Halorhodospira halochloris: one gene and its partner. The protein of the gene in region 1 interacts with the protein of each later gene in a pairwise test. Links are inferred from orthologs where the notes say so. Each region holds a gene or a part of one and is shown on either strand. Other genes may lie near its edges.

What was found.
Region 2: the proteins of gyrA (region 1) and gyrB interact in binary tests that used the Escherichia coli proteins (3 or more experiments, as listed by UniProt). The link is inferred for Halorhodospira halochloris from one-to-one orthologs.

What each region holds. Positions count from the first base shown.
Region 1 is NZ_AP017372.2:573,482-585,245, forward strand. What follows is about bases 4,599-7,778. They hold gyrA (DNA gyrase subunit A), read left to right. Parts: upstream 4,599-4,985; coding sequence 4,986-7,571; downstream 7,572-7,778. Other genes in these bases: HH1059_RS02815 (potassium/proton antiporter), read right to left, coding at 4,599-4,918; serC (3-phosphoserine/phosphohydroxythreonine transaminase), read left to right, coding at 7,555-7,778. Outside these bases: HH1059_RS02800 (TRZ/ATZ family hydrolase), read right to left, coding at 1-314; mtnA (S-methyl-5-thioribose-1-phosphate isomerase), read left to right, coding at 355-1,410; HH1059_RS02810 (DsbA family oxidoreductase), read left to right, coding at 2,069-2,932; more of HH1059_RS02815, read right to left, coding at 3,179-4,598; more of serC, read left to right, coding at 7,779-8,634; HH1059_RS02830 (phosphoglycerate dehydrogenase), read left to right, coding at 8,640-9,809; pheA (prephenate dehydratase), read left to right, coding at 9,841-10,929; hisC (histidinol-phosphate transaminase), read left to right, coding at 10,941-11,764. UniProt on the Escherichia coli protein: A type II topoisomerase that negatively supercoils closed circular double-stranded (ds) DNA in an ATP-dependent manner to maintain chromosomes in an underwound state.
Region 2 is NZ_AP017372.2:1,739-15,522, reverse strand. The notes cover bases 8,692-11,716. They hold gyrB (DNA topoisomerase (ATP-hydrolyzing) subunit B), read right to left. Parts: upstream 11,404-11,716; coding sequence 8,980-11,403; downstream 8,692-8,979. Other genes in these bases: recF (DNA replication/repair protein RecF), read right to left, coding at 11,683-11,716; HH1059_RS00025 (lysophospholipid acyltransferase family protein), read left to right, coding at 8,692-8,956. Outside these bases: glnG (nitrogen regulation protein NR(I)), read right to left, coding at 1-510; glnL (nitrogen regulation protein NR(II)), read right to left, coding at 503-1,582; glnA (glutamate--ammonia ligase), read right to left, coding at 1,713-3,128; HH1059_RS00050 (sulfurtransferase TusA family protein), read right to left, coding at 3,246-3,479; HH1059_RS00045 (tRNA (5-methylaminomethyl-2-thiouridylate)-methyltransferase), read right to left, coding at 3,476-4,531; glyQ (glycine--tRNA ligase subunit alpha), read left to right, coding at 4,657-5,571; glyS (glycine--tRNA ligase subunit beta), read left to right, coding at 5,564-7,648; gmhB (D-glycero-beta-D-manno-heptose 1,7-bisphosphate 7-phosphatase), read left to right, coding at 7,691-8,215; more of HH1059_RS00025, read left to right, coding at 8,234-8,691; more of recF, read right to left, coding at 11,717-12,738; dnaN (DNA polymerase III subunit beta), read right to left, coding at 12,849-13,784. UniProt on the Escherichia coli protein: DNA gyrase negatively supercoils closed circular double-stranded DNA in an ATP-dependent manner to maintain chromosomes in an underwound state.

The DNA of each region.
Region 1 (11,764 bases):
TCTTCCCCTACCCAGCGCTGTTCAGCCGGCCAGATGTGCTCGGTAAGCCAGGTCATGAGCGGCAGATCGTCGGCCAAGCCGCGCAGCAGCGTCATCGCCGCGTGGGTGTGGGAGTTGATCAGGCCGGGTATTAGGGCGTGCTGGTCAAGATTACGGACCTGCCCGCTGGTATAGCGGCTATTTAGTTCCGCGCTCGGTGCTAGGTCGACTATGCGCCCGGCCTCGATGGCAACGCCGAAATTTTCCAGTACCGCCCCCTCAGGCTCGACGGGGATCACCCAGCGGGCGTGGATCAAACTGTCTACTCGCTCCATAATAGTACTCCCTTGAATTCCGGAAAGAGGTTATCACGTCTTGGTTGCGATCTCCCACGATACAGTCAGGGCCCTGGAATGGGTCGATGATACATTGCGCCTGCTCGATCAGCGTCTATTGCCGGGGCAGGAGGTATATGTAGATTGTAACGATGCCAGCTCGGTTGCCACAGCCATAGCCGATATGGTTGTGCGTGGGGCTCCGGCTATCGGTATTGCGGCCGCTTACGGTGCCGCTTTTGCCGCCCGGGATGCCTGGCGCAATCACGCCGAAAGTTGGCAGAAGCAGATGATGCAAGGGTTGGAGGAGCTGCGCTGTTCGCGGCCGACGGCTGTCAATTTGGCTTGGGCCTTGCAGCGGATGCATAAGCTTGCTATGACCTTGCCGGCTGCTGCCGATCCGTGGCCGCAGATGCTGGCTGAGGCTCACGCTGTGCATGAGGAAGATGTTGCGGCTAATCGGCGCATGGGGCGATCGGGGGCGGCGTTGATCCACAGCGGTAGCGGGGTGTTAACCCACTGCAATACTGGTTCGCTGGCGACTGGTGGTTTGGGTACAGCTCTGGGGGTTATTCGAACTGCTTGGGCGGATGGGCGGATCAGCAGGGTATTCGCTGATGAAACTCGGCCGTGGCTGCAGGGCTCGCGCTTAACTGCCTGGGAATTGGCTGCCGACGGTATCCCGGTCGACTTGCTGGTTGATGGAGCTGGCGCTGCTTTGATGCGTTCGGGCGCGGTTGATTGGGTGATTGTTGGTGCCGATCGGATTGCCGCTAATGGCGATGTGGCGAATAAGATTGGTACTTATTCTGCCGCTTTGTGCGCCCGCCAGCATGGGGTGCGCTTTATGGTGGTTGCGCCGACTTCTACTATTGATATGCAGTTAGCTGATGGGGAGCAGATCCCTATCGAGTCGCGGGGGGCTGAGGAGGTTCTGGCGGCCGGTGGGCAACGGGTTGCGCCGGTGGCTGAGGGGGTTGGTGCTTGGAATCCGGTTTTTGATGTTACGCCGGCGGAGTTGGTTGATGTGATTGTTACTGAGGTGGGTGTGGTGCATGGGCCGGATGCGGAGTCGATGGCGCGGTTGTTTGAGTGAGTGCTGTTTTTAGTAGTCCGCTTGCGGCGGCAACGCCTCGCCCAGGTTCACGCGATCGCTCCGCGGTCGCGCTGCTTGCCAAAGCCGGCTAAGCGCGCTTTCGCGCGCGACTGCTACGTCTAGTGGTCTGCTTGCGGCGGCAACGCCTCGCCCAGGTTCACGCGATCGCTCCGCGGTCGCGCTGCTACGCCAAGACCGGCCAAGCGCGCTTCCATGCGCGCATGGCCGGCGCTCGCATCCCTGCGAGCGCCCTGCGGGTCTGGTTTGGCTGCGCAGCGCTGCTCCGCTAAATGCGTGAACCTGGGCGAGGCGTTGCCGCCGCAAGCGGACTTCTAGACGTAGCAGGTTACTAGACGTAGTAGGGGCGTTGCTGCACTAGCGGCGGCTTGGTTGTTTGGCGTCTTTTTGACCTTGTGCGCGACAAGCCCTGTCGTTCAGGGCAGGGAAGGGTAGCTCAGGGGCGGACCAATGCCGTGCTTGGTGCCGGAGGGACCTCCGGTCTTCAGACCGGAGAGGATTTCAAGAGCGGCAGAGTTTGCCGCTAGATGTCTTGTGGTCATAGCATCTGGGTGGTTAGTGACTTAGCTAGTTGGTTAGTTGGTTAGTTGGTTAGGTAAGTAGGTTCTAATAGCTTCTGTGTGAAGGTACGTTTGGTCTTATGACAGCTAGTAATAGACTGCTTGTTTTTGCCTTTACTGACCCGGTCTGCACTTGGTGTTGGGGCAGTGAGCCGATATTGCGCAAGCTGCAGGTCTGCTACGGCGAGCGCCTGGAGATAAGTTATGTCATGGGTGGGTTGGTGGCAGATATTCGGGCCTTTTACGACCCTGCTAACGATATAGGGGGTGATCCGGAGCGCTCTAATGAACAAGTGGCGCGCCATTGGCTGGAGGCATCGCAGCGCCACGGTATGCCGGTGCGCACGGAAGGGTTCCGGTTGTTTTCACAGCAGGCTGTATCCACTTTCCCGCAAAACATTGCCGTTAAAGCGGCGGAGTTGAGTTCTCCGGAACTTGCCCCTGGGTTTTTGCGGCGGCTGCGTGAGGCTTCGGCAGCTCAGGCAAGGGAGACGGGCAGGCAGGAGGTTCTCCTGGAGATAGCCGAAGAGGTTGGGGTCGATGTTGAAAGGTTTCGCCGCCACCTTGATGACGGTTCTGCTAACGAGGCCTTTCAAGCCGACCGTGAGCTAGCGCAGCAATACGGTGTGCGCGGGTTCCCGTCATTTCTGTTGCGCTATCAAGGTCGCGAGATGTTGCTGCCGGGGTATCAGCGCTACAGCGCATTTGAGCGCAAGATTAGTGATTTAACTGACGGTAATCTCAAAGGCCAAGTGCCAGCAGCAACCCCGGAGAGCATACTCAAGTTTCTGCGTCAGTATGGCCGTGTTGCACCTGTTGAGATTGAGACGGTGTTTGAATTATCACCTGCAGAGTGCGAAGAGGTTATCAATGAGCTATCTGCCCAAGGGCAGGTGCGCCGGATTAGCGCTGGTAACGGGGTTTTGATCGAAGGAAAGCTCTAAAAGCTCCCCCTGAGCCGTTTAGCTGCTCCGGTGTGGAGGTCTTGGCGCTAGGGATGGCGCCATGAAACCTCCAGGGATGGATTCACGGCGTCCTCCACGCCGGAGCGGCAAATGGCTCAAGGGGGGAGCTTTTAAGGCGCCCTAAGGGCATTAAGTCATTAAGCACGTCGATGCGATCGTGGGGCAAATCCTTGCGCCAAGTATCTGCTTGTCCTTGTGCCGTGCCTCAGCACAAGCGCGTTGGCCTCAACCATCCTTACTGAGCCTCATTCCCACCGAGCGAATCTCCCCGTCCTCAATCTCCCGTACCGTAAACTGCAGGTTATCGATCCTCACCCGGTCACCGACTACCGCCTTACCATTAAAGATCCATAGCAGATAGTCGCTAAGCGTCTCCTCTGGTTGAGCCCCCTGCGGTACTGAGACCCCGTAAGCTGTTGCTAGGTCGATTAAGCGGGTCTGGCCATCGAGTGTGAACTCGCCGAAGAAACGTTGCTCTTCAAGGTAGCTGGGCCCATCAGGTGCCACGAAAATGCGATCCAAAGCGCTGATATCTTTAGGCAAGGTTACCAGATAAATGTAATCGCCCGACTTGAGGATCTGGCGCTGCGGGTCTCTTAGCGCCTTGCCATCGCGAAAAAGTGCCGCGACTTGCGCCGATTCGGGCAGGGTAATCGTGTTAACCGGCTTGTGCTGGGCAGGAGATTTGCTGCTAATCCGGTAGACAACAATCTCGTAATCGGTCTGTTGCGGGACGTCGATCTCTTGGCGGAGATTGGCGCCGCTGTCCGGGGGTACTTCGAGCCCTAAAAGTCGTGCCGCCGGGGCAATAGTCCAGCCTTGGACTATCAGGGAGACCAAGACCACAAAGAAGGCGACGTTGAAGAATAGCTCGGCATCCTCTATGCCCGCTAAGAGAGGGAATAGCGCCAGGATAATAGGTACCGCGCCACGCAATCCGACCCATGAGATGAAGGCCTGTTCGCGCCATGGGAAGCGGAAGGGGGCCAGGCAGACTATAACGGCCAACGGCCGGGCGATAAGGATCAGGGTTGCTGCTACAAGTATTGCGCTGCCGGCGATGGGGAGCAGCTCGCTAGGGGTTACCAGTAGGCCGAGGACCACAAACATAGTTATCTGAGCCAGCCAGGCGAAGCCGTCGTGGAAGCGGCGGATGTTTTGTGCCGCCTGGAGGCGGCGATTGCCCATCATCAGGCCGGCTAGATAGGCAGCTAGGAAGCCGCTGCCGCCGAGCACTGCAGCGCTACCAAAGATCGCTAAACCGCCACCTAGGGCGAGCAGGGGGTAGAGTCCGGGGCTGAGGTTAATGCGGTTTATAGTCGCAGCTAGCAGGATGCCGCCGGCAATGCCCAGTATCGTCCCCAGCCCCATCTGCTGGATCAGCTCAGCAAGCGCGGCTAGGGCTAATGAGTCGGGTTGTTGGACTAAGATCTCGACGAGCAAGATGGTCAGCAGGATGGCCATCGGATCGTTACTGCCCGACTCGATCTCCAAGGTGGCGCCTACCCGCTGCTTAAGTTCAAGGCCGCGCGAATGGAGCAAGCCGAATACTGCTGCAGCATCCGTGGAGCTGACTATGGCGCCTACCAGGAGCGCTTGTTCCCAGCTCAGCTCAAACAGCCAGCTAACCGCAAGCGCGGTTATGCCGGCGGTCATGACTACTCCGAGAGTAGCTAAGGTGATCGCCGGCTTGAGGGCCACTCGGAAAGTCGAGAACTGGGTGCGTAAGCCACCGTCGAAGAGAATAATGGCTAAGGCGAGGCTGCCGATTAAGTGTGCTGCTTGAATGTCATCGAAGCTGATGCCAAACAGCCCATCTTCACCGAGGATCATGCCGATGGCGAGGAAGGCGAGCAGCATCGGCGCGCCGAGCCGATCAGAGACGGCGCTGGCGATGATGCTGATCAACAATAGTCCTGCGCCAAACAGGATTAGCTGATTGGTAAGCTCCAAGTAAGACCCCATGCGCTCTTATAACGGCGTCGGTATGGTACCATTGTCCCTTTAAGCATTAACGGCTTGAGAATCACAAATGTCCGGCGTTGCCCGTGAAATTCTGCCAGTAAACCTCGAAGACGAGATGCGTCAGTCCTACCTTGATTACGCTATGAGCGTAATCGTGGGACGTGCCCTGCCTGATGTTCGCGATGGTCTTAAACCCGTCCATCGGCGAGTGCTTTATGCCATGCGCGAACTCGGTAACGACTATAATAAACCTTACAAGAAATCTGCCCGCGTTGTGGGTGACGTGATCGGTAAGTATCACCCCCATGGCGATGCCGCTGTTTACGACACTATAGTCAGGTTGGCGCAGACCTTCAGCATGCGTTACCGCCTAGTCGACGGCCAAGGTAACTTTGGCTCCATCGACGGCGACTCGCCTGCCGCCATGCGCTATACCGAAGTTCGCATGGCGCGCCTTGCCCATGAGATGCTCGCCGATATCGATAAGGAGACGGTCGATTTCGGTGCCAACTACGACGGCTCTGAGTATGAACCTCAGGTTCTGCCGACCAAGCTGCCCAATTTGCTGGTCAATGGCGGATCGGGCATAGCTGTCGGCATGGCAACCAATATTCCGCCGCACAACCTGCGTGAGGTTGTTGATGCTTGCCTGGCCCTGATTGATGACGAGCAGACCCCCCTCGAGACATTGATTGAGCGCCTGCCGGCACCTGATCTGCCGACCGGCGGCATAATCTTTGGCACTGCCGGCATTCATCAGGCCTATCGCAGCGGACGCGGACGTATGGTGATGCGGGCCCGGGCCAATGTCGAGGCCATGGATGGTGACCGGGAACGGATAGTAGTTAATGAGCTGCCTTACCAGGTCAACAAGGCGCGCCTGGTTGAGAAGATTGCTGAACTGGTCAAAGAGCGGCGTCTTGAAGGCATCTCTGAGCTGCGCGATGAGTCGGATAAGGAGGGTATCCGCATTGTCATCGAGCTCAAGCGCGGCGAGGCTGGCGAGATAATCCTCAATAACCTCTATCGCCACACCCAGATGCAGACTGTTTTCGGCATTAACATGGTAGCCCTGCATGAGGGAGAGCCGCGGACACTGAATCTGAAGCAGGTCCTTGAGGCCTTTATCCGCCATCGCCGTGAGGTGGTGACCCGGCGGACCGTATATGAGCTACGCAAGGCTCGCGAGCGGGCTCATGTCCTCGAAGGACTGGCCGTGGCGCTGGCCAATATTGATGAAGTTATAGCGCTAATCAAATCCTCTGCCGGGCCTAGTGAGGCCAAAGCCGAGTTGGTGCGGCGCGACTGGCGCCCCGGCGTGGTTACGCAGATGCTCGAGCGCGCCGGGGCAGAAGCTACCCGCCCAGAGGGGCTGGCGCAGGGCTTGGGGCTGGATCCGCAAAGCGGCGTCTATCGCCTCTCAGAGGCCCAGGCGCAGGCTATCCTTGATCTGCGCTTACACCGGCTGACCGCCATGGAGCAGGATAAGATCGTCGACGAGTACAGCAAGTTGCTGGAAAGAATCGCCGAGCTAATTCACATCCTGGAGAGTGGCGAAAGGCTCATGGAGGTTATCCGTGAGGAGCTAGTCGAGCTGCGCGATCAATACGCCGATGAGCGTAAGACCGAGATCCGCGAGGATACCGCTGAGCTGGCGCTCGAAGACCTGATTAGCGAAGAGGACATGGTGGTTACCCTCTCCCACCACGGCTATGTTAAGGCGCAGCCGTTAGACGGCTACCGCGCCCAGCGCCGGGGAGGGCGTGGTAAAAGTGCCACTGCGATGAAGGATGAGGACTTCATCGACAAGCTGTTTATCGCCAATACCCACGATACCCTGCTGTGCTTCTCGAGCACCGGTAAGTGCTACTGGCGCAAGGTCTACGAGCTGCCGCAGGGGACGCGTGCCTCGCGCGGGCGGCCGATGGTCAACTTGCTGCCGTTAGCCGAGAATGAGCGGATTAACGCTGTAGTGCCGGTTCGCGAGTTTGATTCTGACCACTTTGTCTTTATGGCCACCCGCAATGGGACGGTCAAGAAGACCCCCCTATCGCACTTCTCTCGACCGCGACCGAGTGGCATTATTGCGGTCGATTTGCGCGGCGACGATACCCTTGTCGATGCCGCGATAACCAATGGCCAACGCCAGGTAATGCTCATCTCGGACGCCGGTAACGCGCTGCGCTTTCACGAAGCGGATGTCCGCGCCATGGGTAGGACCGCCGGCGGTGTGCGGGGTATTGGGTTAGAGCAGGGCCAGCGGGTAATCGCCTTGTTGATACTTGGTGAGGGGGATGTCCTGGCTACCACCGAGCACGGCTTTGGTAAGCGGACTCCAGTTGAGGAGTATCCGCTGCGCAGGCGCGGTGGTCGGGGGGTAATATGCATCCGTACTTCGGCACGTAACGGCAAGGTGGTCGGTGCGGTGCAGGCCTCTGAGGATGATGAGATCATGCTGGTCACACGCAATGGTACCTTAGTGCGAACGCCGGTTGCCGATATCTCCCGCGTGGGCCGCAATACCCAGGGTGTCAAGCTGATCAGCCTGGATAGAGATGAGTATTTGGTCGGCCTAGAGCGGGTTGAGGCTCTGGGTGAAGAGGAAAACGGTGAGTCAGACGAACAAAGAGGTGACGATGAGCAGAGTCTATAACTTCAGTGCTGGGCCGGCAATGCTGCCGGAGAGTGTCATGCGCCGTGCTGCCGAAGAGATGCTAGATTGGCAGGGGACGGGCATGTCGGTCATGGAGATGAGTCACCGCGGCAAGGCCTATGTCTCAATCGCCGAGCGTGCTGAGGCGGATCTGCGCGAGTTGCTGAATATCCCGGACAATTACCGTGTCCTCTTCCTGCAGGGCGGGGCTACCGGTCAGTTCTCAGCAGTGCCGATGAATCTGCTGCGTGGAGCTAATAGGGCCGATTATGTCTATACCGGTTCGTGGTCGAAAAAGGCCATCAGCGAGGCCAAGAAATTCTGTCAGGTAAATGTCGCCGCCTCCGGCGAGCCTGACCTAATGCATGTGCCAGAGTTCTCTGAGTGGCAGCTAGCCGACGATGCTGCCTATGTGCACATCACCCCCAATGAGACTATTAGTGGGGTTGAGTTTACTTGGACCCCAGAGGTCGGTGATAAGCCGCTAGTTGCCGATATGTCATCCAACCTCTTGTCGCGGCCGCTGGATGTCAGCAAGTTTGGCCTTATCTATGCTGGGGCGCAAAAGAATATCGGGCCAGCCGGGGTGACCCTGGTTATTGTGCGCGATGATCTGCTCGGTGGGGCCATGGCACAGACACCGACGGTTTGGGATTACAAGCAGCAAGCTGATGCCGATTCGATGCTCAACACACCGGCTACGTATCCGCTCTATATAGCCGGATTGGTCTTCCAGTGGCTAAAGGAGCTCGGCGGCTTAGAGAAGATGGCTGAGATAAATCAGCGTAAAGCGCAGAAGCTCTACTCCGCTATCGATAATTCCAGCTTCTATTCCAACCCGGTGGCGCCAGAGAACCGCTCCTGGATGAATGTGCCGTTCGTCCTCGCCGATTCTTCTCTCGATGCCAAGTTTCTCGAGGAAGCACAGGCCGTTGGCCTCACCACCCTCAAGGGCCACCGCTCGGTAGGCGGGATGCGCGCCTCTATCTACAACGCCATGCCCGAAGCTGGGGTCGATCGACTGATTGAGTTCATGGCCGATTTTGAAAAGCGCAATGGGTAGTGATCATGTACAGGATACTTACACTCAATAATATCTCGGTGAAGGGGCTTGATCGGCTGCCGCGCGAGCGCTTCGAGACATCTTCGGATATCGCCCACCCGGATGCGGTTATGGTTCGTTCGGCAGATCTGCATGAGCGTGAAATCCCCGACTCGGTGTTGGCAGTAGGGCGGGCTGGCGCCGGGGTGAACAATGTGCCGGTGGCTGAGCTCACCAACCGCGGGGTGCCGGTGTTCAATGCCCCGGGTGCTAACGCCAATGCGGTTAAGGAGCTAACCATTGCTGGCATGCTAATCGCTGCGCGCAACATTTGCCCGGCTTGGGAGTACGCGCGCAACCTCAAGGGAAGCGATGAGCAGTTGCATGAGGCGATGGAGGCGAACAAAAAGAACTATGTCGGTTTCGAACTGCCCGGGCGTACCCTGGGCATAGTTGGGCTTGGCGCAATCGGGGTGAAGGTGGCTAACAGTGCGCGAGCCCTGGGGATGAATGTCGTCGGCTACGATCCGCAGATTACCGTAGATGCTGCCTGGCAACTTGATGCCGGAGTTGAGTCGGCGCATAGCGTCGGTGATGTGATGGCGCGCTCGGATATCATTACCGTGCATGTCCCCTTAGTCGAGGCTACTCGCGGCTTGATCGATGCCTCGCGTCTGGCGCAGGTGCACGAGGGGGCGACGCTGCTCAACTTCTCACGCTCTGAGGTGGTGGAAGAGGCCGACGTTATTAGGGCGCTGGATGAGGGTCGGTTGCGCTCCTATGTGTGTGACTTCCCGAGCAATGCCATTAAGGACCATCCCAAGGTAGTTACTTTGCCGCACTTAGGGGCGTCGACCTTGGAGGCGCAGGAGAACTGCGCCATCATGGTGGCAGATCAGCTGCGTGAATATCTCGAGTTGGGCAATATCCGCAATGCGGTCAACTTCCCTGATATGAGCATGCCGCGGGGCAGTAAGGGTGATCGGCTGTGCGTAGTCAATGCCAATGTGCCGAATATGCTTGGCCAAATCTCAGGTTTGTTGGCTCAGGCCGGGCTCAATATCGATGACATGTTCAATAAGGCACGCGAGAAGTTGGCCTACACTTTGGTCGATGTCGAGGGCAGTGTCCCCGATTCCGTTGTAGAGCAACTTAGCGCCATTGATGGTGTGCTCAAGGTGCGAGTGCTGCGTTGAGCCCAGAGGATTAAAAAGCGAACTGATAGCGATGACGGATTCGCGAGATGAGTTAGCGCAACTGCGCCAGCGTATAGATGGTATAGATGACCAGATTCTGGAGCTGGTCAGCGAGCGGGCGCGGGTGGCCGAAGAGGTTGCCCAAGTAAAGGCCGCGCGGGGTGAGGCTGTGCAGGTCTATCGGCCTGAGCGCGAGGCCGAGATACTGCGCCGTCTAAGCGATGCTAATCCCGGGCCGCTAAGTAATGAGCAGGTCGCGGTTTTGTTCCGCGAGGTGATGTCGGCTTGCCGCGCCCTGCAGCAGCCGCTGACAGTCGCCTTTTTGGGGCCACACGGTACTTTCACCGAAGAGGCGGCGACCAAGCATTTCGGCCATGGCGCTACATTCTCGCCCCAGAATACAATTGGCAGTGTGTTTCGGGAGGTGGAGTCGGGCAGTGCCCATTATGGCTTGGTGCCGGTGGAGAACTCCTCTGAGGGGGTGGTTAGCCATACCCTTGACCGCTTTCTTGGCTCCGAATTGGCAATTGTCGGTGAGGTTGAGTTGCGGATTCGTCACGCCCTAGCCTCCCATGCCCGTGCCTTAGATGAAGTCGAGCGAGTCTACTCGCATCAGCAAGGTTTGTCGCAGTGCCGGGCGTGGCTTGATGTCCATCTACCCGAGGTGGAGCGGCTACCGGTGGCTAGCACAGCAGAGGCCGCCCGGTTGGCTGCGCTCGACGCTAAATCGGCCGCTATCGCCAGCGAGGCAGCTGCTGAGCGCTATGGTTTGCCGTTATTGCAGCTGCGCATCGAAGATCACCATGGCAATACGACCCGCTTCTTGGTACTCGGCTACGGTGCGCCGCCACCAAGTGGACGCGATAAGACCTCATTGGTGGTATCCAGCGCCAATCGAACTGGGCTGCTGTACCAGCTTCTCGAGCCGTTGGCGCGCAATGGTATAGACATGACCCGGATCGAGTCGCGTCCGGCGCGTCAGCAAGGGGTGTGGGAGTATGTCTTTTTCATCGATGTCCAAGGGCACGCCGAGGATGAGCAGTTGAGTGAGGCCCTCAGCGAGGTGCGTGACCGGGCCAGCCTATTCCGTATCCTGGGTTCTTATCCGCGGGCGATTTGAGCGAGCGAGACATGGCCAACGAATCATTTGACTTTATTCAGTTAGCTACTCCGGGAGTACAAGGCCTAGCGCCGTATGAACCGGGCAAACCGATTGACGAACTGCGCCGTGAGTACGGTTTAGAGAGGGTAATCAAGCTGGCCTCGAATGAGAATCCCCTCGGGCCATCCCCACGGGCCCAAGAGGCTGCAGCGGCAATGCTCAGCGAGGCGCATCGCTATCCTGACGGCAATGGTTTTGAGCTTAAAGCAGCAATTGCCGAGCGCCACGGTGTAGGGCCGGAGCGGGTGACCCTGGGTAATGGCTCCAATGATGTATTGGCGTTGGTGGCTATGGCCTTTCTCGAGCCCGGTCGTAAGGCGATGTTCTCTGAGCACGCCTTCGCGGTGTACCCCATAGTCACCCAGGCGGCCGGGGCTGAGGCGATTGTAACGCCGGCCTTTGGTCCTGAGGCAGCGCAGCCGCACGGCCATGATCTGGCGGCAATGGCCGAGCTTATTGACGAGTCTGTGGCGGTGGTTTTTGTCGCCAACCCCAATAATCCTACAGGCACTTGGCTTGAGGAGCTGGAACTGCGCAGCTTTCTTGATCGAGTTCCAGTGAGCACGATTGCTGTGGTCGACGAAGCCTATTTTGAATACGCTGCCAGTGAGTCCGGTTATCCCGATGCCAGTAAGTGGCTTGATGATTATCCGAACCTGGTGGTCACTAGGAGCTTCTCCAAGGTTCATGGTCTTGGTGGCTTGCGGGTCGGTTATGCCTTGTCCCATCCCCAGGTTGGCGACCTGCTTAATCGGGTACGCCAGCCGTTCAATTGTTCGGCACCAGCTCAGGC
Region 2 (13,784 bases), 570 kb from region 1 along the record:
CGATTCACCGTTTATCAGTACAGTCACACTGGAGCGCGACAACCGACCAATGGCCCGAAAGACCTCCTGCATCGCCGTAGCCTCACCGAGTATCTCGGTTGTGGCTTCTGGCTGCTCAGCTCGGTGCTGACTGGGTTGACGGCTAGCTACGGCGCGGTGGATCAGATCAACTGCTTCACCAACATCAAATGGCTTGGGTAAATACTCGAAGGCGCCGCCCTCATAAGAGCTAACCGCGGCATCAAGGTCAGAGTAGGCGGTGATTACTATAACCGGTAACTCGGGACACTGGGCACGAGTCCGCGCTAGCAATTCATGTCCATCGGTTCCCGGCATGCGGATATCAGTTATCAGTGCTGCCGGCAGTTCATGTTGCAGGCCTTCCAGGGCATGGTCGGCGTTGTCAAAGCACCTAACTCGATAACCTGCGCGCTGTAGGGCTTTTTCCAATACCCAGCGTATGGACCGGTCATCATCGATGACCCAAACACTGCCTAGATCATCATTCATGATCAGTCTCCATCGGTAACCATATAGTGAATACGGTGCACCCCGGTTCGCTGGTGAACTCTATAAGTCCACCCATCCGGCTTACCAGATTCTGCGCGATAGGCAGGCCTAGACCGCTTCCCTCTGCCCTGCTGGTGACCATGGGGAAGAAGATCTGCTCTTGTTGTTCAACCGGTATACCGGGCCCATCGTCCTCTACATCTATACGCGCAACCAATCTATGGACCTTGTCGGCGATAGTCATTTGGCGCTGAGTCCGGGTTCGCAGGATTATATTGCCCTGGGGACCCGCTGATTGCCGGGCATTGCGAACCAGGTTGAGTAGGGCCTGGATGAGATGGTCCCGCTCAACATACAGTAGGGGAATACTCGGATCGTAATCACGTACTATAGGTACTGGAGACATAACGACCCCTGCTTCACCCTCAATTCCTTCAGCATCGACTAGGGCACGAACCCTTTCAAGCACCTCATGGACATTGACAATCTCAGGTGAGGTTGGATTTTTGGGGCCAAGCAGGGTGTCAACTAAATTCTTGAGCCGATCGGCCTCACTGATTATTACCTGGGTATACTCGCGAAGTTCGTTATCACTTAGTTCTGCCTCTAGCAGCTGAGCTGCTCCCCGCAAACCACCTAGAGGGTTTTTAACCTCGTGAGCCAGACCACGGAGTAGCTCAGCAATGGCCCTATTCTGTACAACCAGGTTATGTTCTTTGGTGATGCGGGTATGGCGATCAACCTCTGCGATCTCAATCAGCACCCGCTCACCTTCAAGAGGAGTAACCGTGCAATCTATTGTCACCATGCGCTGATCGCTGATGTTTACGCGGCGCTCACGCTGTGTATAGCTCCCCCCGGAAGTGCAGGCAGTATTTATCAATTCGCTGAATATATCTGTCGCGCGAATGGCCTGTTCTAATTCTTGACCATGAACTTGACGTGCGCTAACGCGAAATAGCTCTTCAGCGGCGTGGTTTAGAGATAATATGCGATGCTCTGCATCGACCACCATTATGGCGGTTGTCAGCTCATCGAGTATCAGCCTAGATGGGTGGATGTTCGGGGTCATGTACGATCATTTGCAAGTTATAGGCCAGGTCGATACTCATGAGCCCCGCAGACTATCACTGAATAACAGCAGCCAATGGAGGAGGAGGAGCTGCCTCCCCTCCATTGCTGCGATGCCGATGCGGCGTAAGTTAACAGCTGTAATAGAGATCGAATTCCACGGGGTGGGTAGTCATCCGCATGCGGGTTACATCTTCCATCTTTAACTCAATATAGGCGTCGATCATATCATCGGAAAAGACTCCGCCTTGTTTGAGGAACTCGCGGTCGTTGTCGAGGGCTTCCAGCGCCTCATCAAGCTGGATTGCAACCCGCGGAATCTGTTTCTCCTCCTCTGCCGGCAAATCGTAGAGGTCCTTGTCCATTGCTTCGCCCGGATGGAGCCTATTGCGAATACCATCAAGCCCAGCCATGAGCATTGAGGCGAAAGCCAGATAAGGATTGCCGGTCGGATCGGGAAAGCGAACCTCAATGCGTCGCGCTTTTGGGTTAGTAACGTAGGGAACTCTAACCGATGCCGAACGGTTGCGTGCTGAATAGGCTAGCAGCACCGGTGCTTCGAACCCGGGGACAAGGCGCTTATAGCTATTTGTCGAGGCGTTGGCGAAGGCGTTGATAGCCTTGGCGTGTTTTATGATACCACCGATATAGTAAAGCGCTTCTTCTGAGAGCCCACCATACTGGTCGCCACTAAAGATGTTGCGGCCTCCTTTCGATATCGACTGATGAACATGCATACCGCTGCCATTGTCGCCGACTAGCGGCTTGGGCATGAACGTAGCCGTTTTGCCGTAAGCATGGGCAACGTTATGGACGCAATACTTAAGGATTTGCAGCTCGTCTGCCTTTTTTACCAAAGTGCGTGCAGCGACTCCAATCTCACATTGTCCAGCTGTGGCAACTTCGTGGTGGTGCACCTCAGGCTCAAGTCCCATGTCGGCCATTGCTTGACACATCGCGGCTCTAATATCGTGCAGGGAGTCGACGGGCGGAACCGGGAAATACCCACCCTTAACGCTCGGTCGATGGCCGATATTGCCGTCCTTATAGACGCGCTCAGAGTTCCAGCCTGCCTCCTCAGAGTCAATTTGATAAAATGAGCCACTCATATCAGCGCCCCAACGCACATCGTCAAAGACGAAGAACTCCGGTTCGGGCCCGAAAAGTGCGCTATCCCCAACTCCGCTCGAAGCCAGATAAGCCTCGGCACGGCGGGCAACGGAACGCGGATCACGGTCGTAGCCTTGCAGTGTACTGGGTTCGAGGATATCGCAAACTAGATTTAGTGTCGGCTCATCATAGAATGGGTCGAGCGTGGCTGAATCCGGATCCGGCAACATGATCATGTCCGATTCCTGAATGCCTTTCCAGCCCTGAATTGAGGAGCCATCGAACATGGTGCCATCTTCGAATAACTCCTCGTCCACTTGGTCGGCAGGGATGGTGACGTGCATTTCCTTGCCGCGGGTATCGGTAAAGCGAAGGTCGACGAATTTCACATCTTCGTCGCTCATCAATTTGAGTACTTCTTCTGCAGTGCGTGCCATTGTCAACTTGCCTCTTTTGGTTATAAATCGTGGTTAAGTATCTATAGGGGCGAATGCCCGACAGCTATTACCGCACAGCTGCTGCTCAAAAAATGGGCAACGCGCCATACCTGGGCACTATTGTGGGGCATTTGCACGAATCAGCAAGTGGATTTCTTTGCCATCCTCCCAGGTGTCAAGCAGCTCGTGGCCATGAACTCGACACCAGGCTGGTATGTCCTGTAATGCACCAGGGTCGGTCGCGATAACTTCCAGTTCATCGCCTGGCTGCATCCGTGCGATTGATGCTTGCGTGCGGATGACTGGCATGGGACAGAGGAGATTGCGGCAGTCAAGTAAGTCACGTTTCAAGCTTTCCCTCCGATATACCAATGATCGGGTACTTGATCTGCCGGGAGAGGCGCAACCGTTAGCCGCTCAGTACTGCCATCGGGTGCGGCGGTTTCAAGCTCCACCTGCGCCTCACTCCTTCCGGATGAGAAACGGGCGACTATGCGCGCTGCAAGATTTATGTCGCCTTCTTCGATATGGCCATCGAGCAGGGCAATCGGTCCGCTATGGCTAACTGTTTGGAAAGATGTAAACCGGTCACGGTAGCCTTTTAGATAATTTGTCTCTCCCTCATCTCGAGCAATGATCAGTTTGAACCTTTCCCGCGGACGCAAGTGTCTACCGACTTTGAGCATCATGATATCTTCCATATCATAGTTTTTTGCCCCACGTGAGCGCCACAGATCGCTTAGCTTAGCCGAGTATTTCTCATCAGTCAGGAAGCAACACCCGCCTGCAGGTTGTGCCCACTCTTGCATGCCAAGCTGGCGCGCTAGTGCCATTTGCGGCTTGCGGCTGCGGCCATGAAAGTCAAATAGCTGGTCACGATCAACCCAACCCTCACGCTCAGGCAGAGATGGTTCAAGCAGCTTCGCCGAGAGTGGCCGGAGCAGCCGATCTTCGGCTTCTGACTCGTCAGAGATTATGGGGAGGAGTTTCTTTTTCTGTGACTTCGGACGTTGACCTACTACTTCGCCGGTTATAATAAAGTCAAAACCGTTGGCTTCTATCCACTCCCTTGCCTTGCGTACCATGAATATCTTGCAATCAAGACAGGGGTTTAGGTTTGCTCCATAACCATAGCGCGGATTCGTTAAGACTTCCTTGTACTCTTCAATCACATCCTCAATATGCAGGCGCATGTTGAGTTTCTCAGCTACCCACAGCGCATTGTTCTGCTTGGGTCGATGCTGATCTTTGTTGCGGATGGCATGGGTATGGCCTTCAACACAAAAGCCAGTGTAGAAATTAACACCCTCAACATGGATACCCTGATCCTGGATAACTCGAGCAGCAAGCATGGAATCAAGGCCACCAGAGATGAGGGCAAGTGCTTTACGCTTTGCGGTCATAGATCCTTGTACTAATTACGTCATTCATTTTTAGCAGATCGCGATTATACAGCCCCATGGTATTTGGTGACAGGCCAAAACCCATTATACTGCCCGCCTAAACAAGCACTGATACGGAGGCGAGCTTGGCGCAGCTACCGCAGGATTTTCAGGAACTGATACTTGCACTGCAAGAGTTTTGGGCAGAGCAGGGGTGCGTAATAGTCCAACCCCTTGATATGGAAGTTGGGGCGGGCACTTTCCATCCTTCTACTTTTTTACGCGCTATAGGTCCTGAACCCTGGCATGCCGCTTACGTTCAGCCTTCACGTCGCCCTACTGATGGTCGCTACGGGGAGAACCCTAATCGACTCCAACACTATTACCAGTATCAGGTAGTGCTCAAACCTTCGCCGGCCGACTTTCAAGATCGTTTTATACGTTCGCTGGAGCGCATAGGTATTGATCCGTTAGTACATGACATTCGTTTTGTTGAAGATGACTGGGAATCTCCAACACTTGGTGCCTGGGGTCTAGGTTGGGAAGTTTGGCTCAATGGCATGGAGATAACCCAGTTCACATACTTCCAACAGGTTGGGGGGCTCGACTGCCGCCCTGTAATGGGCGAGATTACCTATGGGTTAGAGCGTATTGCCATGTATGTTCAAGACGTAGAAAGCGTCTATGACTTAGTGTGGGCTCACACCGAAGCCGGGCCAGTAACCTACGGCGACGTATTTCTACAGAATGAGCGTGAGCAATCTGCATATAACTTTGAGCATGCCCCGGTTGATGAGCTTAGACGACACTTTGAGTCACTCGAGGGGCAGTGCCAAAAACTTGTTGAACAGCAATTGCCGCTGCCTGCATATGAACAGGTATTAAAAGCATCTCACGTGTTCAACTTACTTGACGCCAGGGGTGCAATCTCAGTCACTGAACGACAAGGATACATCTTGCGTGTTCGTAACCTTGCACGTTCGGTGGCAAACAGCTATTACGCGGCACGTGAGGCTTTAGGATTCCCAATGCTGCGCAATCAGGAGGCGAAGCATGGCTGAGGAAGCGCCATTGTTGGTGGAAATAGGAACTGAGGAGTTGCCTCCTCGCGTGTTGCGACAGCTGATGGATGCGTTCGCCAGTGAGCTGGTGAAAGAGCTTGATCAGGCGCGGCTCAATCCGCAACTAGTTAAACCTTTTGCCTCTCCGCGCCGATTGGCTGTCAGGATCGAAAGCATCAAACGCGTCCAGCCAGATGAACAAGTCGAGCGTCTCGGTCCGAAGGAAGAGGCAGCACTTGATAAAGACGGTAATTGGACTAAAGCTGCAATTGGATTCGCCCGCTCTTGCGGGGTAGACACGGAGAGTCTCGAGGTGGTCGAGACTGAAAAAGGTAGAAGGATAGCTTGGAGAGGCAATCAACCAGGCAAGTATGCCCAGGATTTAATTCCTGAGGCCATTGAAGCTGCTTTGAAGCGGTTACCTATTCCTAAGCGGATGCGTTGGGGAGCAGGTGAAGCTGAGTTCGTCAGGCCAATTCATTGGGTCGTAGCTCTACTTGCCGATGAGGTTGTGGATGGTTCCATACTGGGTATTCCTTGCGGCCGTGTAACTTACGGGCATCGTTTCCACGGCGCAGCCAGAGAAGGAATTGTAGTTGAACGAAGCGTTGATTATGAAAAGTTGTTGATGGAGAGAGGCTATGTCATAGCCGACTTTCATGTGCGTCGCCAGCGTGTAGAGCAAGATATACTCAGTCATGCCCAAAGACTCGGTGGCTCTCCAGTTATTGATGATGGACTGCTCGATGAGATTACAGCTTTAGTTGAATGGCCGGTTGCCTTGACCGGTGACTTTGATGAACGCTTTCTTGCCGTTCCAGAGGAGGCCCTGATATCGAGCATGCAGGGTCATCAACGTTGTATCCCGGTCCGCAGCCAAAGTGGACGTCTGTTGGCTAGTTTTATAGCCGTAGCCAACATTGAGAGCAGCAATCCAGATGAAGTTAGGCGCGGCAACGAAAGGGTAATCCGTCCACGACTTGCTGATGCCGAATTTTTCTGGCTTCAGGATAGGCGCAAGAGTCTCGCAGAACGTCTTGATGACCTAGCCGCAGTTACGTTCCATCGCCGGTTAGGCGATTTGCGTTCGCGCAGCCAAAGAATTGCCGAGATTGCCTCAGTTTTAGCCCCTTATATAGGGGCTGATAAGGATAATGCTCGCCGAGCTGGCGAATTGTGCAAGGCAGATTTGGTAACCGAAATGGTAGGGGAATTTCCTGAGCTGCAGGGGATCATGGGTGGTTATTACGCCGCGGCTGACGGGGAGGGTGAGGACGTATCCCAAGCTATTAAGGAGCACTACAAACCCGCCTTTGCCGGTGATCAGCTCCCGTCAACTGAACTTGCTTTGGTTGTCAGTGTTGCCGATCGGGTTGATACACTGGTTAGCATCTTTGCAGCAGACGGCCCGCCCAGCGCGGATAAGGACCCCTTTGCTCTGCGACGAGCAGCGATCGGGTTATTAAGGTGTTTGATAGAAGGGGGCTATGATCTTAATTTACTTGAGTTACTCGAGACGGCTGCTGCCCAGTTACCTCTTGATATAGCACCAGATGATGTTGCAAATCAGGTGTTTAGTTTTTGTCAGGAGCGTTTGCGCGGCTATTACACTGATCATGGATATGCAGCGGAGTTCTATGCAGCTGTTGCAGCAGTAAGGCCTTTATCCATGTTCGATTTCCATCGCCGCTTAACTGCTTGTGCACAGTTCTGGCAGCTCTCTGAAGCAGAGAGTCTAGCAGCTGCCAATAAAAGGATTCGTAATATCCTCAAAAACGCCGACGAATGCGTAGCGGGTGACCCAGCTACACCTCCGCCTGGTACAGAATCAGCAGAGCAAGAGTTAGCCTCCGCCCTGAAGCAATCCTGGCAAAAAGCCAGGCCATTGATCGATGACGGCGACTATAGTAATGCGCTCATCGCCTTAGCAAACCTATATGTACCGATTAATAGGTTTTTTGATGAGGTAATGGTTATGGATGATGATCCGGGTAAAAGAGCGAAGCGTCTGCAACTGCTGGATGGTATACGTGTTGCCTTTTCAAGCGTAGCCGATCTTTCTGAGTTGCCGGCTTAATAAATGGTCTCCCATGGTATGGGGTACACCCCCTGGATAATATTGGATAGAGACGGAGTCATAAATTACGACTCGGATGACTTTATCCGATCGCCAGATGAATGGGTGCCGTTGCCCGGCAGTATTGAGGCAATTGCTCGTCTAAGCCGTGCTGGTTGGCATGTTACAGTAGCTACCAACCAATCTGGGGTATACCGTGGCCTCATCTCTGAGGAGACCTTAGTAGCTATCCACAGATTACTGGAATCTACTGTTGAGTCTGCAGGAGGCAAGATCACTGCACTGGTATATTGCCCACATGGACCAAGTAATGGCTGTAGCTGCCGTAAGCCGAAGCCAGGCATGTATCAGAAACTCGCCAGACAGCTTGGTCATGAACTCACTGATGTTCCGGTTGTTGGCGACTCTCCGCGTGACCTTGAGGCTGCCGTAGCTGTAGGAGCTCGCCCTATGCTAGTACGAACCGGCAAGGGTGAAATGAGTATCGGGTCTGATGTGGTCAGTCAAGCCGAAATATTTCAAGATCTTAGTCAAGTCGTTGATTTTCTCCTGCAACAAGAACAATAATCCCTGGATAATCACGTGATGAAATCAAATAAGCCCCGCATCCTGCTAGGTAGTACCGCCCATCTCTCGCTAATGATCTTGAGTACCCCGCTTTGGGCCATCGGTGCCCTATTTGTTATACCTTTGCCCTACCAATGGCGATATAATTTTTTGATGACGTGGTCGTGGCTCATCATTGACTCGTTACGCCCGCTTTGCGGTATTCGGGTCAGTGTCCGTGGCAAGGAAAACATTCCACAACAACCATGCGTTGTTATGTCAAAGCACCAATCCGCCTGGGAGACCCTTGCCCTTGCTAAGTACTTTCATCCGACTACCTGGGTATTAAAGAGATCTCTATTGAGGATACCCTTTTTTGGGTGGGGACTTAGTCTGCTCAGGCCCATCGCTATTGACCGTGGAGCGACTAGTAATGCCCGTCAGCAAGTGTTGGAGCAGGGTATAGAGCGTTTGAATAGTGGCTTATGGGTATTGATATTCCCAGAGGGAACTCGGGTGTCGCCGGGGGAAAAGGCGCGCTATCAGGGTGGCGGAGTTCAGCTTGCAATCAAGTCAGAACGACCGATCGTTCCGGTAGCGCATAATGCTGGTAAGCACTGGCCTAGAAGAAGTTTCCTGCGTTATCCAGGGACTATCGATGTCGTGATCGGACCTCCGATAGAGACCCGTGGACGCACAAAGGGTGAAGTATTAGCCCAAGTTGAGTCCTGGATTGAAGGTGAGATGGTGAAGTTAGACTGACCACTCAAAACTAGGCATACAAACTATACATCCAGATTAGAAACGGCTAGTGCGTTGCGTTCTATGAAGTCACGTCTTGGTTCAACATGATCACCCATTAAAGTTGTAAATATTTCATCTGCAGCTACAGCATCATCTATTGTGACCCTCAACAAGCGGCGGGTCTCAGGATTCATGGTAGTCTCCCAAAGTTGATCTGGGTTCATTTCACCAAGTCCCTTATACCGTTGAATCGTTTGCCCCCGTTTGGCCTCCTCCATCAACCACTCAACTGCTGCACGAAGTGAATCGACCGGATGACGCTTCTCCCCACGGACTATCTCTGCGTCACTCTCAAGTAGGCCATCCAATAGGCTAGCCAGAGATTTTAATGTCTCGTACTCGGCAGATAGGAAGAATTGCGCGTTGAAGGTAAATGGGTGGTGAATACCATGCATCCGTCTTGTCACTACAGCAGTTTGAAACCCGCCATCCGGCCCACGCTGTATCTCACACCTGTATTGGCTTCCTGCATCAGTGGAACTATTTAGACGCTCCGCTAGTTGATTAAACCATACGCTCATATTATCCGCGTCGGTTATATCATCCTCGCTGATGGGCGGTAGAACAGTCATTTGTTCAAGTATTAATGGATCCCAACGTCGCGAGACGTGTTCTATCAAGTCCATAGCCTCGAAATAACGCCTCGCCAAACGGCCAAGCGCCTCTCCCGTTACAGGAGGCACTCCTCCACCAGGATGCAGTGCGGCACCATCCAGAGCTTGTTCCAGCAGATATTCAGTTAGCTCACCTTCATCCTTCACATAATATTCCTGTTTACCGCGTTTTATCTTATATAAAGGTGGCTGCGCGATATATACGTTGCCTCTTTCGACAAGTTCGCGCATTTGCCTATAAAAGAACGTAAGGAGCAGGGTGCGGATATGCGATCCGTCCACATCGGCATCAGTCATAATTATTATGCGATGATAGCGCAGCTTGTCCGGATCAAAATCATCCCGACCAATCCCACACCCTAGGGCTGTGATCAATGTCCCCACCTCAACAGATGAGAGCATTTTGTCGAATCGAGCCTTTTCAACGTTAAGTATCTTCCCTTTAAGCGGGAGAATAGCCTGAGTGCGTCGATCTCGACCCTGTTTCGCAGAGCCACCTGCTGAATCGCCCTCGACTAGGTATATTTCCGACTGTGCTGGATTACGCTCTTGGCAATCGGCAAGTTTGCCCGGCAACCCCGCAATATCAAGTGCCCCTTTGCGACGTGTCATTTCTCGAGCGCGGCGAGCTGCATCACGCGCCCTACAGGCGTCAATTACACGCTCTGCAATTGCTTTAGCCTCACTGGGATTTTCGGCCAGAAATGTGTTCAATGATTCTGTCAAGAGTGACTCAACAATCCCTTTGATCTCAGATGAAACCAGCTTATCCTTGGTTTGTGATGAAAATTTCGGATCTGGGGCTTTGACCGAAATGACTGCTGTTAGCCCCTCTCTTACGTCTTCTCCAGACGGGGTAGTCTTAAGACGTTTCAGGTAACCTTCACTCTCTAAGTAATGGTTTATGGTTCTTGTCAAGGCACCACGAAAGCCAGCAAGATGAGTGCCGCCGTCGCGCTGCGGTATATTATTGGTAAAAGTAAATATATTTTCTTGGTACGAATCATTCCATTGCATCGCTATGTCTACACCAACATCATCGCGCCACGCTGTTAGATAAAATACAGTTGAGTGTAGAGGCGTCTTATTTCGATTAAGGTGTTCAACAAAGGCACGTATTCCACCGGTATATTCGAATATGTCTTCTTTCTCACTATTCTCATCCTTGAGATGTATGCGTACCCCAGGGTTGAGAAAAGATAGTTCACGGAATCTTTTAGCCAGTATATCGTAATTGAAGTTGATGTCAGTAAAGACATTACCCGACGGCTTGAAGGTGATGGATGTACCAGTTTGTTGTGTCTCACCAACTACCTTGAGTTGAGTTACCGGTTCACCGTCGCGGTATTCTTGAACGTGAACCTTGCCATCACGCTCTATCACTAAACGTAGCCGCTCCGAAAGTGCGTTTACCACTGAAACGCCTACTCCATGCAACCCACCCGATACCTTGTAGGAATTATCATCGAACTTACCTCCGGCGTGGAGTACAGTCATAATTACCTGAGCTGCAGGAACACCTTCTTCCGCGTGTATATCAACAGGAATGCCACGGCCGTTGTCGTAGACTGAAACCGAGCCATCAGCATGTAGCGTTACACCGACCTCGCTGCAATGCCCAGCAAGTGCTTCATCAATTGAGTTATCGAGGACCTCGAAGACCATATGGTGCAGGCCAGTACCGTCATCTGTATCCCCGATATACATACCAGGACGCTTGCGTACGGCATCTAGCCCGCGCAGCACTTGGATGCTTTCTGAATCGTACTGCGGAGTGATCTCCGTGGTCATTGTTGCTCCCGCTTCATTGGCTTTATGTTTCATCTATAATCGGTCAATTACCTGCACATTGTAACATTGTGTGCTCTTAAAGACTGCCTTAATCAGCTGTATCAGAGGCATCACGAGCTTGTTTTCTTATAACAAGCGTGAATATAAGGCGTTAGAGCAGAAATTAGAACAGTTACACACAGAAACCTTTGTCAGCTCTACCCAGCCATTTGTAATGACTCGTAAGGTTATCTGCTACTAGTTTGTAACAGCGAACTGAGTGACGTTAAGCGTCCTATATTAGAAATGCCTCATAGGCTCTAAGCATCCCGATGATAGGGCATACCAATCAGCATCTTGGTTAATGACTGCTAAAGGCTTGGAATCTATTGCAGTTAGAAATACTTGGGCTTCAATATTGGCAATCGATTGCATGACGTAGGCAAGATGATGGATATCAAGTTCAGCAGCAAGATCGTCTATAAGTAGTAGCGGCTGTAGACCCTGATCTGCCCAAAGTTTTACCTCAGCCAACAGAAGAGCAACAACTAACAATTTCTGCTGCCCGCGAGATAGTATTTCGGCGACAGGTGTTTTTGTTAGAGTCATCCGCAAATCTGCTCGATGTGGTCCCTTGCAAGTGTAGCCCTGCCTAGAATCTCTAGCGCGGTTAGAGTAAAAAAAACTCAGCCAATCACCATCTTCTGGTGAGCTCCCAATGTACGTTAAGTTTAAACCCTCTATCCCTAGCCAGGTGTAAGTAAGCTCAGCCCATAGAGGGTGGATGGAGTCAATAAATTGCCTCCGTGACTTGTCAATAGCCGCAGCGCTTTCAGCAAGTGTGGGTATCCAAGATGCTGCAAGACGGTCATGCCCATAACGCAGAGCCGCATTCCTTTGCCGTAATGCCTCTTGGTAGCGCAAGGCTATCTTGCGATATTTGTTGTCTACGTGAAAGGCTCCCCAGTCGAGAAAATTTCGGCGGACTTTTGGTCCATCTAGTATAAGGCGTTGATGCTCTGTATTGATTAATTGTACTGGCAACCTTTTTGCTAGAACTGTACGGCTGGTTATATTCATGCCATTGACGCGAATTTTAGTAGCGTTTTCGCTACGGGTTACTCCTAGTCGATCATCTCCACGTTTTGCGAAGACATGGCACTTTTGGTTTGACCAATTTATGAGATGCCCCAATCGCTGTGTTCTGAATGACCTAAGTCGTGATAAATAAAAAATAGCCTCTAAAAAACTAGTTTTACCGGCCGCGTTATCACCGACTATAATATTTGTCCTTTGGTTGGGCCTCATTTTCAGATGATGTATATTTCGAAACCCTCCTATATCAAGCTTGTTCATAAGTACTCAAAGTATCCTGCTATGTAAATATTTTCTCGCGGTTATCACTTATTACGGGTCGTGCACTATCAAAAGAATTTTGAAATCATGATACTTGTATATTTTAAAAGTCAAAGTCTCATCGGCATTATCACATAGCGCGCTGATTCATCACCTATGCCTTTAAAAACGCCACTGCTATTATTTCTACCAATCAGTATTTCAACTTTCTCACCTTCTATTGCATTCAATGCGTCAAGGATATAAGAACCATTAAATCCTATTTCAATTAACTCCCCGCCAAATTCAGCCTCTATTTCATCTGTAGCCTCTTCTTGATCCATTTCTTGATTATGTGAGAAAACTCGCAAAGCATCTTCCTCAGCTGCTAGCCTTACGCCTCTTGATTTTTCACTAGAGAGCACCATAACTCTAGAAATAGCTTGACGTAAAGAGTCACGACAAACTACAAGACTATGGTCTATTTCTGATGGGAAGACGCGATTGTAATCAGGATAACTACCTTCAATCAGATTAGATGTCATACACATACCATCTAGTTCGACTCTAAGATGTTTCTTGCCTAATTGTAGTTCAGCTATATCTTCACTATTTGAAAGCAAGCGCAAAAGCTCCTGAACCCCTTTGCGAGGCAGGATGACCTGGTAAGGGTTATTCACTTTTATCGCACTACTACTATCGACTAAAGATAATCTGTGGCCATCTGTTGCAACTGCTCTTGCTCCAGTACCAGTTAGTTCGAGCAATAATCCATTGAGTGTCTGCCTTACGTCCTGTTGTGCCATTGAAAAATATGTGCGTTCGATTAAGTCTTTCAGTTCGTTCTGTTTGACAGTTACGCTTTCGGCAATTTCGATAGAGCCAAGAACTGGAAATTCATCAGGTGGCATTGTGCCTAAATTAAAACGACTTTTTCCAGAGGTGAGTAATACTTTGTTTCCTGATAATTCAATATCTAGTAATGATTCCTCAGGAAGATTCCGGCAAATATCCATCAACTTTCTGCTAGATAATGTCACCATTCCATTATCTGTTACATCTGCCTG